Pokkaliibacter sp. MBI-7: one gene and its partner. The protein of the gene in region 1 interacts with the protein of each later gene in a pairwise test. Links are inferred from orthologs where the notes say so. Each region holds a gene or a part of one and is shown in the gene's direction. Other genes may lie near its edges.

Region 1 (4,388 bases):
CTCGCCGGAAGATCAAGGGTTCCTGTCCAACGTTAATCGAGGCAGGGTGAGTCGGCTCCTAAGGCGAGGCCGAAAGGCGTAGTCGATGGGAAACAGGTTAATATTCCTGTACCGCTGTTTACTGCGATGGGGGGACGGAGAAGGCTAGGCCAGCACGGTGATGGTTATCCGTGTTTAAGGTTGTAGGCAGGACGTGTAGGCAAATCCGCACGGCCAATGCTGAGGACTGATGACGAGCTCGCATGAGCGAAGTGGTTGATGCCATGCTTCCAAGAAAAGCCTCTAAGCTTCAGGTAAACAGGACCGTACCCCAAACCGACACAGGTGATCAGGTAGAGAATACCAAGGCGCTTGAGAGAACTCGGGTGAAGGAACTAGGCAAAATGGCACCGTAACTTCGGGAGAAGGTGCGCTGCCGGTGGTGAAGGACTCGCTCCGTAAGCTGCTGGCAGTCGAAGATACCAGGCCGCTGCAACTGTTTATTAAAAACACAGCACTCTGCAAACACGAAAGTGGACGTATAGGGTGTGACGCCTGCCCGGTGCCGGAAGGTTAATTGATGGGGTTAGCGCAAGCGAAGCTCTTGATCGAAGCCCCGGTAAACGGCGGCCGTAACTATAACGGTCCTAAGGTAGCGAAATTCCTTGTCGGGTAAGTTCCGACCTGCACGAATGGCGTAATGATGGCGGCACTGTCTCCACCCGAGACTCAGTGAAATTGAACTCGCTGTGAAGATGCAGCGTATCCGCGGCTAGACGGAAAGACCCCGTGAACCTTTACTGTAGCTTCACACTGGACTTTGATGTTGTTTGTGTAGGATAGGTGGGAGGCTTAGAAGCAGAGACGCCAGTTTCTGTGGAGCCAACCTTGAAATACCACCCTGACACCATTGAGGTTCTAACTCAGGCCCGTGATCCGGGTCGAGGACAGTGTGTGGTGGGCAGTTTGACTGGGGCGGTCTCCTCCCAAAGAGTAACGGAGGAGCGCGAAGGTACCCTCAGGCTGGTCGGAAATCAGCCAATGAGTGCAAGCGTAGAAGGGTGCTTAACTGCGAGACGGACAGGTCGAGCAGGTACGAAAGTAGGTGCTAGTGATCCGGTGGTTCTGAATGGAAGGGCCATCGCTCAACGGATAAAAGGTACTCCGGGGATAACAGGCTGATACCGCCCAAGAGTTCACATCGACGGCGGTGTTTGGCACCTCGATGTCGGCTCATCACATCCTGGGGCTGAAGCCGGTCCCAAGGGTATGGCTGTTCGCCATTTAAAGTGGTACGCGAGCTGGGTTTAGAACGTCGTGAGACAGTTCGGTCCCTATCTGCCGTGGACGTTGGAGATTTGAGAGGAGCTGTTCCTAGTACGAGAGGACCGGAATGGACGAACCGCTGGTGTTCGGGTTGTGATGCCAATCGCATTGCCCGGTAGCTATGTTCGGACGGGATAACCGCTGAAAGCATCTAAGCGGGAAGCCCCCCTCAAGATGAGATCTCCCTGGATCTTGAATCCTCTGAAGGGCCCTTGAAGACCACAAGGTTGATAGGTGGGGTGTGTAAGTGCTGTGAGGCATTGAGCTAACCCATACTAATTGCCCGTGCGGCTTGGCCATATAAGCTAAGAGACTTGGTTAAGCACTGGATAGACGAAGAGATTTTGTGATCGTCGCAAGCGCATGAAGATGCGAATAATCAAATTAGAGCCACCCTTATTTGAGTAAACCGGCGGCTGTGAGCGAGCGAAGAGTGAGCGAGCAGAGGAAGTAAGTCCGAGAGACTCAGCCAGAATTGCCTGGCGACCATAGCGACGTGGAACCACCTGATTCCATCCCGAACTCAGAAGTGAAACGCGTCAGCGCCGATGGTAGTGTGGGGTTTCCCCATGTGAGAGTAGGTCATCGCCAGGCATTGAAACACAGCAACCCCTGATCGGCAACGGTCAGGGGTTTTGCTTTTAGGTCATAAAAATAATATGTGGATAGTGATTACAGCTCGGTGCGCTGTTTACACTGAATAAGTGCTTTGTGGTTTTGTTAGCCAGCACTTGGACACTTGAAAAAGCTGCCGTCCATCCCCAGTCTGTAATCCTCTCAGTATAAGTACCAGCCGAGATCTATCGATGTCAGAGTTTACCCAACAGGTATGGCATATTGTTCGCGAGGAAGCTCTCGCGCAGTCTGTCCAGGAGCCTATGCTTGCCAGCTTTTTTCATTCGACCATTTTGAATCACGATAACATCGGATGTGCACTGAGCTTTCATTTGGCAAATAAACTCGACTGTCCTACTGTTCCGGCGATTACTATTCGGGAAATCATCCAGCAGGCGTTCCGGGGTGAACCTGCTTTGCTTGAGTCCGCCTGTGCAGATATTAAAGCCACTGTCGAGCGTGATCCTGCGGTATGCGAGTACCTCACTCCTCTGCTTTATCTCAAAGGTTTTCATGCTCTACAGGCATATCGCGTAGCCAATTGGCTGTGGCGTCAGGGACGGCGTACTCTGGCGATCTTTATGCAGAATCAGATTTCTGTTGTGTTCGGTGTCGATATTCATCCAGCGGCACGGATAGGTAAGGGAATAATGCTCGACCACGCAACAGGTATTGTCATTGGAGAAACCTCTGTTGTTGGCGACAACGTTTCCATTCTGCAGTCAGTCACTTTGGGAGGGACTGGTAAGGAGAGTGGAGACCGGCATCCCAAAATACGTGATGGCGTTCTGATTGCGGCAGGTGCAAAGGTGCTAGGTAATATCGAAGTTGGAGAGGGGGCGAAGGTTGGCGCAGGGAGTGTCGTGTTGAGACCTGTTCCACCTCATACCACGGTAGCAGGAGTGCCCGCCAAGATCGTTGGGCGTCCGGAATGTACTATGCCAGCGCTGGACATGAATCAGGTATTCGAGCCTGAGGTGGAGGAAGGTTGAGAGCGCGTATTCTGTAGTTGATTTCTTCACCCAAAAAGAAGCCTGCTTGATAGCAGGCTTCTTTTTTATAAGCGGGACAGAAAGCCCGATTACAGATCATGATCGTATTCAATCATCAGTGCCGCGTGATTAGAGAAGCGAGGCTCTTTGATAATCTTTGCTGCACGCACTTTTTTGCCAAAATCTGCAGTTGCAATCTGGTAGTCCAGACGCGCACCTTCATTCAGCTCAAAGGCGCGATTGTAACTGGGCCACCAGGTGAACTGACGATCAGCCTGGTTCACTTGACGGAACGTGTCGACAAAACCCATCTCGTCAAACACATCACGGAAAAACGCACGCTCTTCTGGCAGAAAGCCGGAGTTCTTTTGGTTTACATACCAGTTACTTACATCTCGTGGCTCTCGAGCAATGTTCCAGGTACCACAGAAGATAAACTGACGGCGTTTGCGCAGGGTCTTTTTGAAGAACGCATGCATGTGCTCCATGAATTCATTCTTAACGGCCTGCTTTTGCAAGTCATTCTCCCCAGAGGGAAGCAGAATCGAGCCAATGCTGATTTTGTCATAATCGGCCTGAATATAGCGGCCGTGGAAATCACACAGTTCAAAGCCAAGGCCAGACATGATGGCCTTTGGTTGGTGTTTGCAATAAATGGCGACGCCACTGTAATTGTCTTCTGGTGCATCGAAGAAGTGGGCCTGGTAGCCGGCAGGATGATAGATAGCATCGTCCAGCTGGTAGGCTTTGGCACGCAGATCCTGCAGGCAATACAGATCAGCGTCTTGCTGGACCATCCAGTCAAACAGTCCGCGCTCAGCTGCTTGCTGGATGCCTTGCACGTTGAGGGTGATGACACGCATCAGTAATGGAGTCCTTTAGAGTCTTGCTAACAGGTCTGTGAAGAAACACATACATTCTTGGGGCAGATTCTGTAAGTAGGCGGCACCGCATTGACTGGGCATGCAAAAATCTGGGAGTAGCAAGTATAGAAATTTTAATCGGCTACTACGACGGCGTGCTGCCTAAAAGCTACTTACTTATTAGCTGCCTCTAAGTCCGCGAATTATAACACCTTTTGGGGGTTCATGCGGATGTCAAGTGTGTTCAGCCCGGCATAGTGTAACTGCACACTCCCTGTCGAGGCTAGCGTCTATAGCACTTTTGGCTATTAATGCCATGGTTGTGTGGCGAATTTGCTTGATATTGCGTGTATTAATCAAATCCATGCAAAGCGGATGCTGCACTGGGAGTGGTGAGTTAAAATGCGCGCATTGTTTCAACCCATCACGCAGAGGACAAAACATGCATGCCTATCAACGCGAGTTTATTGAGTTCGCTATTCAGCAACAGGTACTGCGTTTTGGCGAGTTTACCCTGAAGTCGGGCAGAACCAGCCCTTACTTCTTCAATGCGGGTCTGTTCAATAGTGGTTTGGCGCTGGCCAGATTAGGAAAGTGCTATGCCGAAGCTATC
Region 2 (7,627 bases), on another replicon or contig:
AGCCTGCTCTGGCGGGCCGATGAAACACTGCAATGGGCTTACAAGGGCCAGCCACTCTATACCTACAAAGGGGATACACGCCCGGGGGAAGTCAACGGCTATAAGGTTGATCCAAAGTGGAGCCCTGCTCGCCCTCTGGACCCCAAGAAAAACTGACAATCTGCTGAAATAAAATACACATTGCTTGCTAGAACACACCTGAAGCCACAACAATATACAAGGCGAGTGGCATACGAGGAGTAGCAATGCGATTGGTCATCACTGTACTGGTGTGGGCTTCAATGGGTCTGGCGTTAAGTGGGTGCGCTGCAAGAGTCAGCACTCCCGGTGTGCAGGCCGAGGTATACACACCCGGCGTAATCGTGGCACCCGGACCTGCTCATTGCCCTCCGGGACAAGCAAAAAAAGGTCGTTGCTGACATCCCCTTCGATGCAATGACTGAACCTTAAGGCAGCGTGACGCTGCCTTTATTTTTTCTTGCTTCAATAGGATCAGCGGCTCAGATGATGTATCCCTTCTTCAACACCGGTCAGACTGAGTGGATACATATGCCCTTCCATCAGCTGTCGGATCAATACCAGCGATTCCGTGTAGTCCCAATAACGCTCTGCCATGGGGCTTAACCACACAACCTTGCGGAAATGAGACTTCAGACGCTGCAACCAGACTGACCCCGCTTCCTGATTAAAATGCTCGACACTGCCTCCAGGATGCGTTACCTCCCAGGGAGCCATGGACGCATCACCAATAATGATGACTTTGTAGTCTGCATCGTAAGTGCGCCAGATTTCTTCCAGCTCTGTCCGATTGTGCTGTCGGCGCATGTTGGTTTTCCACACTGACTCGTAGATGCAGTTATGGAAATAGAAATACTCCAGATGCTTGAACTCTGTCCGGCAGGCTGAGAACAGCTCTTCACAGAGCTGTACGTAGGGGTCCATTGACCCGCCGATATCAAAGAACAGCAACACCTTTACCGCATTGTGACGTTCCGCACGCATCTGCAGATCCAGCATACCCGCCTGACGGGCGGTCGCCCGGATGGTATGTTCCAGATCCAGTTCATCTGCTGCGCCATCCCGGGCAAACTGGCGCAATCGTCGCAGGGCCATCTGGATCTGACGAATACCCAGCGTGGCGTCTCCATCCAGATCACGGAACAGGCGCTGATCCCACACCTTTACTGCACTATGACGCCGATTGCCGTCCTGGCCGATACGAATCCCCTGAGGATGATCGCCATAAGCGCCGAAGGGAGATGTCCCCCCGGTACCGATCCATTTGTTGCCACCTGCATGCCGTTCCTTCTGCTCGCGCAAGCGCTGATACAACTTCTCCATCAGCTCCTGCAGGTTGTTATGCTGCTGCAACTGCTGACGCTCTTCTTCAGTCAGCCAGCGCTGCCACTGGTTGAGCAACCACTCACGAGGAATAAGCTGCGCAACATCAAGCTCAACGCTTTCAATACCCTTGAAGTAAGCTGCGAAAGCCCGATCAAAGCGATCGTAGTGTGCTTCATCCTTGACCAGCACCGTTCTGGCGAGCACGTAAAAATCATCCATACTGGCAAAGGCCACGTCGGCGGCCAGTGCGGCAACCAAGTCCAGCCACTCACGCAACGTACAGGGGACGCCCGCCTGACGAACGGCGGTAAAAAAGTCGACCAGCACGTCTTAACCCTTCTGCTGGCGATGCATGAATGCCAGGCGCTCCAGCAGGTGTACGTCCTGCTCGTTTTTCAGTAGCGCTCCGGCGAGAGGTGGGATCGCCTGCGCGCCCTGCTTTTCGATCAGGGCTTCCCGACTGATTTCATCGGCCATCAATAACTTAAGCCAGTCTATCAACTCTGAAGTGCTGGGCTTTTTGCGAATACCGTTTTGCTGGCGAATATCAAAGAACACGTCCAGCGCCCGCTCAACCAACTCTGTCTCTATATCTCCATGGTGTACATGCAGTATCTGCTTCAGGGTTTCGCGCTCAGGAAAGTTAATGTAGTGGAAGAAACAGCGCCGCAAAAATGCGTCCGGCAATTCCTTTTCATTGTTACTGGTGATGATAACAATCGGTCGATGAACTGCTTTTACCGTCTGCCTGGTCTCGTACACATAGAACTCCATGCGATCCAGTTCCAACAGCAGATCGTTGGGAAATTCGATGTCAGCCTTATCGATTTCATCAATCAGGAGAACCACCGGGCTGTCCGCAGTAAAAGCCTCCCACAACTTACCTTTAACAATGTAATTGGCAATATCATGGACGCGCTCATCGCCAAGCTGAGAGTCACGCAGGCGAGATACTGCGTCGTATTCATATAAGCCCTGCTGAGCCTTGGTCGTTGACTTGATATGCCAGCTGATCAGTGAATAGCCCAGACTGCGGGCCACCTCTTCCGCCAGCTGCGTTTTCCCGGTGCCAGGCTCTCCTTTGACCAGCAGCGGTCGCTGCAAACGAACAGCAGCATTAACTGCCAGCTGCAGATCTGATGGCGCGATATAACGATCACTGCCTGAAAAACGCGTCATAACCAACTCCCATTCACTTTCCATCCAGCATAGCGAAAAGCACCGCAATCCCCACTTAGACTAACGGCCATAACCAAGGCATCGAGAGGCCTGCCAGCTTCCGCTAATCCAGATAATTAATTGCCGAATTACTCATTTGCAACCTGGCTGGATAGTCGCTATATACTCATGCAGCCAAAGCTCCTCAAAAACGTATTGCATTTAGTTATAAAGACAGAAGGATTTTTACTATGCCTCTCTATGCTGACAATTCGCTCACCATCGGCCACACCCCGCTAGTCAGAATCAATCGCCTGACCAAAGCCAGGGTGTATGCCAAGCTGGAAAGTCGTAACCCAGCAGGATCGGTCAAGTGCCGCATTGGAGCCAGCATGGTCTGGGAAGCAGAAAAGTCCGGCGCCCTCAAACCAGGCATGGAGCTTGTCGAACCTACCAGCGGCAACACCGGGATTGCACTGGCCTTCGTCGCTGCCAGCCGTGGCTATACCATTACATTGACCATGCCCGCCTCCATGAGCCTTGAGCGACGCAAAGTACTCAAAGCGCTGGGCGCCAATCTGGTACTGACTGAGCCTGCAAAAGGCATGAAAGGCGCTATAGAAAAAGCACGCGAACTTGTGGAAGAGCAGCCCGGCAAGCGCCTGATGCTTCAGCAGTTCGAAAACCCTGCCAACCCCAAGATTCACGAAGAAACCACAGGGCCTGAAATCTGGGCCGACACGGAAGGTAATATTGACGTACTGGTAGCGGGTGTAGGTACAGGTGGCACCATTTCCGGCACCAGCCGCTTTATCAAACAGCACAAGGCCATTACTTCAGTGGCGGTAGAGCCAGTGGACTCCCCCGTGATCACTCAGCAATTGCAGGGCCAGGAAATCAAACCCGCCCCTCACAAGATTCAGGGCATTGGCGCTGGTTTCGTACCAAAGAATCTGGATCTGAACATTGTTGACCGGGTGGAGCAAGTCACTAATGACGAGGCCATTGCTATGGCTCGCCGCCTGATGCAGGAAGAAGGCATCCTGGCTGGCATTTCCTGTGGGGCGGCAATGGCTGCTGCGATTCGACTGGCTGAACAACCCGAATTTGCAGACAAGACCTTCGTAGTTATTCTTCCCGATTCAGGTGAGCGTTACCTGTCGTCCGTCCTGTTCGACGGTATGTTCAGTGAGCAGGAAACACAGCAATAACAGGCTGCGATGTCTAACTGTGATTTCTCATTAGGTTGTTCATTCGGGACGTATCCGGAGAATTGGAGGCGCGACCCAACACACCGAGACCCCGAATGAACAACCATAAACATGCCCAATTAACCATTCACGGTCGAACCCTGTTCGTCAAACGCATTGTCGAAGTCGGCTTACACCCCGAAAAAGCGGCGCAGGCCGCTGGATTCAGTGTACGCACCGCCTACAAATGGCTCAGGCGCTACCGAGGGAGCCCGATCTGCACAAACGCTCATCCCGACCGCATCGCAGCCCACGTGCCACGCCTCAAACATAGGAACTCATCGTCGAGCAACGCCGTGCCCGGCACTCGTATCGCCAGATCAGCGCCCACCTGAAGGTAGGATGCAGTACAGTGGCACGTCTGCTCAGGCGGCTTGCTGCATCTGGATATCAAGAAGCTCGGCCGCTTCCTTCGTCCTGACCATCGCGTAACAGGTAACCGGCGACAGGACTCGCCCGGCGCCAGCTGGGAAAACACCCATGTGGCCATCGATGATCATTCACACATTGGCTTCAGTTCAATCTACCCCGACGAAACCGACAAAAGTGCGTGCCACTTCTGTTACAGGCAGTGCGCTATTATCGGCGCCTCGGCATTCGTCTCGTGCGCGTGCTGACAGACAATGGCGCGTGCTATCAATCCCGGCACTTCCATCGGCTGTGCATACGTTTGAACCTCCGCCACTATCGAACCAAACCTTATACGCCACGCACGAATAGCAAGGCGGAGGTTTTATCCAGACGGCGCTGCGTGAGTGGACTTATGCCCGCTCCTATGAATCCTCAGAGCTCATTGGCCGCTGTGGCTTCATCAGTACAACTGGCATCGTCCTCATGCCAGCTTGCACTATCAGCCTCCAGTCAACCGGCCTCCTCTACTGAACAACGTGGTAGGTTTACACAGCCAGGGGCGCACAAGCAGCTGATACCCGCCAGCACCTGAAAGAGACGATCCCGTCCGACGCGAGATCACTGATCGATGTAGTAATTAATGCAGCTCGCGCGCTCCCAGGCGTGATTGCGCTGGTAGTAGACCTGTGGCGGCTGATCCCAAAAAATGGTTCTTCGCTGATTCTGGGGAAGAGCAGATTGACAGTCAGGGAAGTGAGTAGATTGGTAGTCGCCAAACACACCAACACCCTCTCCCTGCTATCGCCATGCATCCTATTGACTTTACCGTTTTCTAGCCAAGCTGCGACGTCGTCACCTCTCACTCTGTCACTGAAAATACGCTGCTGATTGAACTGTCGCCTCAGGTCGGCTGCCTGTACTGTGGGCGTGTAGACGTGTGGACGTGTGGGCGAGCACATCGACTGGCTGGAAGGCGCCTCCCGTCTGACTCGCCGTTTGCAGAGCTGGCTTGAAGAGTTGCTACGCATACAGCCTGTCAGCCAAATGACCGGTTTGCACTGGCATACCCTCAGGCCCTCGATTAACGCCGTCTGGAAACGGACATCGATACCTTCGAGCCGGGCAAGGTACGCCGTCTGGTCATGGATGAATTCGCTCTGCACAAAGGTCATCGCTATGCCACGGTGATCATGGATGCCGGGCGAAAGCGTGTGCTATGAGTGGGTCATGGCGACAGCTGTGAGGCCATCTGTCCCTTCTTCCAGGTGCTTGGCAAGCACTGCAAGCACACCGAAGCGGTCGCGATGGACATGAATACGGCTTTTGATCTGGAAGTGAAGCGGCACGACCCTCGAACCGAAGTGGTGTACGACTTGTTTCATGTGGTGGCGCGCTACGGTCGTGACGTGATCGCTCACATTCGCATCGGCCAGGCCATACTTAAGATAAAAGCCAAGGGGCGTGTCAATTATCCGTTGTTGCGGTAGTAAAAGTTTTTGACAAAGTTTTGGGGAGAATCGAAGCAGATTGTTTTATCAACTTTTCGCGGCAGATGGCATACCAAAATAAGCTAAATCAAACAGGATGAACACACTCTCCATTCTTTGGCATGGCAACCTGAAAGGTCCTCACCCGTAGGTGAAGACCTTATCAGCTCTCAGTAACCGAAGCCCCATACCGGTTCTATCTAAAAGTCAGCAGCGATCAGCCAACCAGACGCTCACTCAACATTTTTTCCAGCTTGTTCTGATCAACAGCAAACAGGCGAATGCCTTCAGCCAGCTTTTCAGTGGCCATAGCATCTTCGTTGTGCAGCCAGCGGAACTCAGCCTCTGACAAAGCCTGGGGTTTGTCGGCACTGGCAGCCTGAGCGTGCAGACGTACCTGAAGATCACCTTCACTGGCTGATAGCTCTTCGAGCAGGTTGGGGCTGATAGTCAGGCGATCACAGCCTGCCAGCGCAATGATTTCCCCGATGTTACGGAAGCTCGCGCCCATGACGATGGTGTGATAACCATGACGCTTATAGTAGTTAAAGATATCACTGACAGAGACGACACCAGGCTCTTCTTCAGGTGCGTAGTCGGTGCCAGGGTTTTGCTTCTTGAACCAGTCCAGAATGCGGCCAACAAACGGAGAGATCAGAAATACGCCCGATTCAGCACAGGCACGCGCCTGCGCAAAGCTGAACAGCAGGGTCAGGTTGCAGTTGATACCTTCCTTTTCCAGAATCTCAGCCGCTTTGATGCCTTCCCATGTAGAAGCAATCTTGATCAGCACACGCTCACGGCCGATGCCAGCGTCTTCATAAAGCTTGATCAGCTTACGAGCCTTGGTCAGTGTTTTCTCGGTATCAAAGGAAAGGCGGGCATCCACTTCGGTAGAAACACGGCCCGGGATGTGCTTGAGGATTTCCATACCAAGGCTGACCACCAGTTTGTCGGCGGTATTGTCCAGCAGGGTAGCCTGATCACCACCCTGCTGCTTGGCCCAGGCAACAGCGGTGCTGATCAGCGACTCAGCCAGTGGCTGGCCCATGGCCTTGAGTACCAGAGATGGATTGGTGGTGGCATCGATTGGCTGGAAAGCCTGAATAGCTGCAAGGTCACCGGTATCGGCGACGACAGTGGTAACGTTACTCAGTTGTTGCAGAAGCGTAGCCATATTCCCTCACGCAAAATACGACAGACGGCGAGTCCGTCTGGCTGACGGTGCTCAGGAGTGTCAAATCAGAAGATTTGCCCACCGCTGTAACCAGTGCGCCGATTATGCACCAGCCCCGACATATGATCACGGGGAAATAACGATATGGTTACAGACGGCAGCACAAGCACTAACAAAGGCAAAACAACACACCAGATAAGGAAAAACCCGCTGGGAGGCGGGTTTTTGAGGGTAAAACAAAGTCGGTGGTATGCGCTGAACCGCTGAATCAAGTAACGCTATCAGAAAGCACGGGAACTGATAGTCAAATGCAATCAATGTGCGAGGTATTGATTGAACAGTAAAAATAAAGTGATTCAGTTGCAGCGATAGTTAGTCAAATTCGTTTCGAGATACTGGTCCACCAGACATCGTTTTGGTGTCTGTTGCTGCAAATGCGGCATCCTTTTCCTCATCTTTCACAACGACATGGCATTTTCCATTTATGCCGTGTAACAAGTGTACTCTGGGCGTCTTTTTTGTCAATTTGCGACAACATTGTCAGGCCAGTGCAATTACCTGTTTCCGCACCTGAACGAAGGGATTGTTTCAGCTATCGGACAGTCACAACACATCGTACGCAATAATAAAATTTTCGTTTGAAACAAAATAAAACCACCACAACGCGCGAATGAAGAACTACAATATGAAACATATTTCATCCAGATCACGCCCTTTCATCGCCTACCAGTAAGGAACTCAACCATGATGAGACCAGGAGGGTTGCCGGAGACTCTGCCCTTTTTGCCTCGTTACCTGTTCACTGATGTGGACGACACCCTGACGTGGCAGGGCCGCCTGCCCGCTGAGACTTACTCCGC

Evidence for each region.
Region 2: the proteins of cysE (region 1) and cysK interact in binary tests that used the Escherichia coli proteins (3 or more experiments, as listed by UniProt). The link is inferred for Pokkaliibacter sp. MBI-7 from one-to-one orthologs.

Annotation. Positions count from the first base shown.
Region 1 is NZ_JARVTG010000001.1:2,957,748-2,962,135, forward strand. What follows is about bases 1,164-4,011. They hold cysE (serine O-acetyltransferase), read left to right. Parts: upstream 1,164-2,111; coding sequence 2,112-2,912; downstream 2,913-4,011. Other genes in these bases: QCD60_RS13265 (exodeoxyribonuclease III), read right to left, coding at 3,002-3,775. Outside these bases: pyrE (orotate phosphoribosyltransferase), read left to right, coding at 4,218-4,388.
Region 2 is NZ_JARVTG010000002.1:1,463,249-1,470,875, forward strand. The notes cover bases 1,908-4,733. They hold cysK (cysteine synthase A), read left to right. Parts: upstream 1,908-2,753; coding sequence 2,754-3,713; downstream 3,714-4,733. Other genes in these bases: QCD60_RS26355 (MoxR family ATPase), read right to left, coding at 1,908-2,523. Also shown: QCD60_RS26345 (hypothetical protein), read left to right, coding at 1-156; QCD60_RS26350 (VWA domain-containing protein), read right to left, coding at 493-1,671; more of QCD60_RS26355, read right to left, coding at 1,675-1,907; tal (transaldolase), read right to left, coding at 5,808-6,767; QCD60_RS26380 (HAD-IIB family hydrolase), read left to right, coding at 7,512-7,627.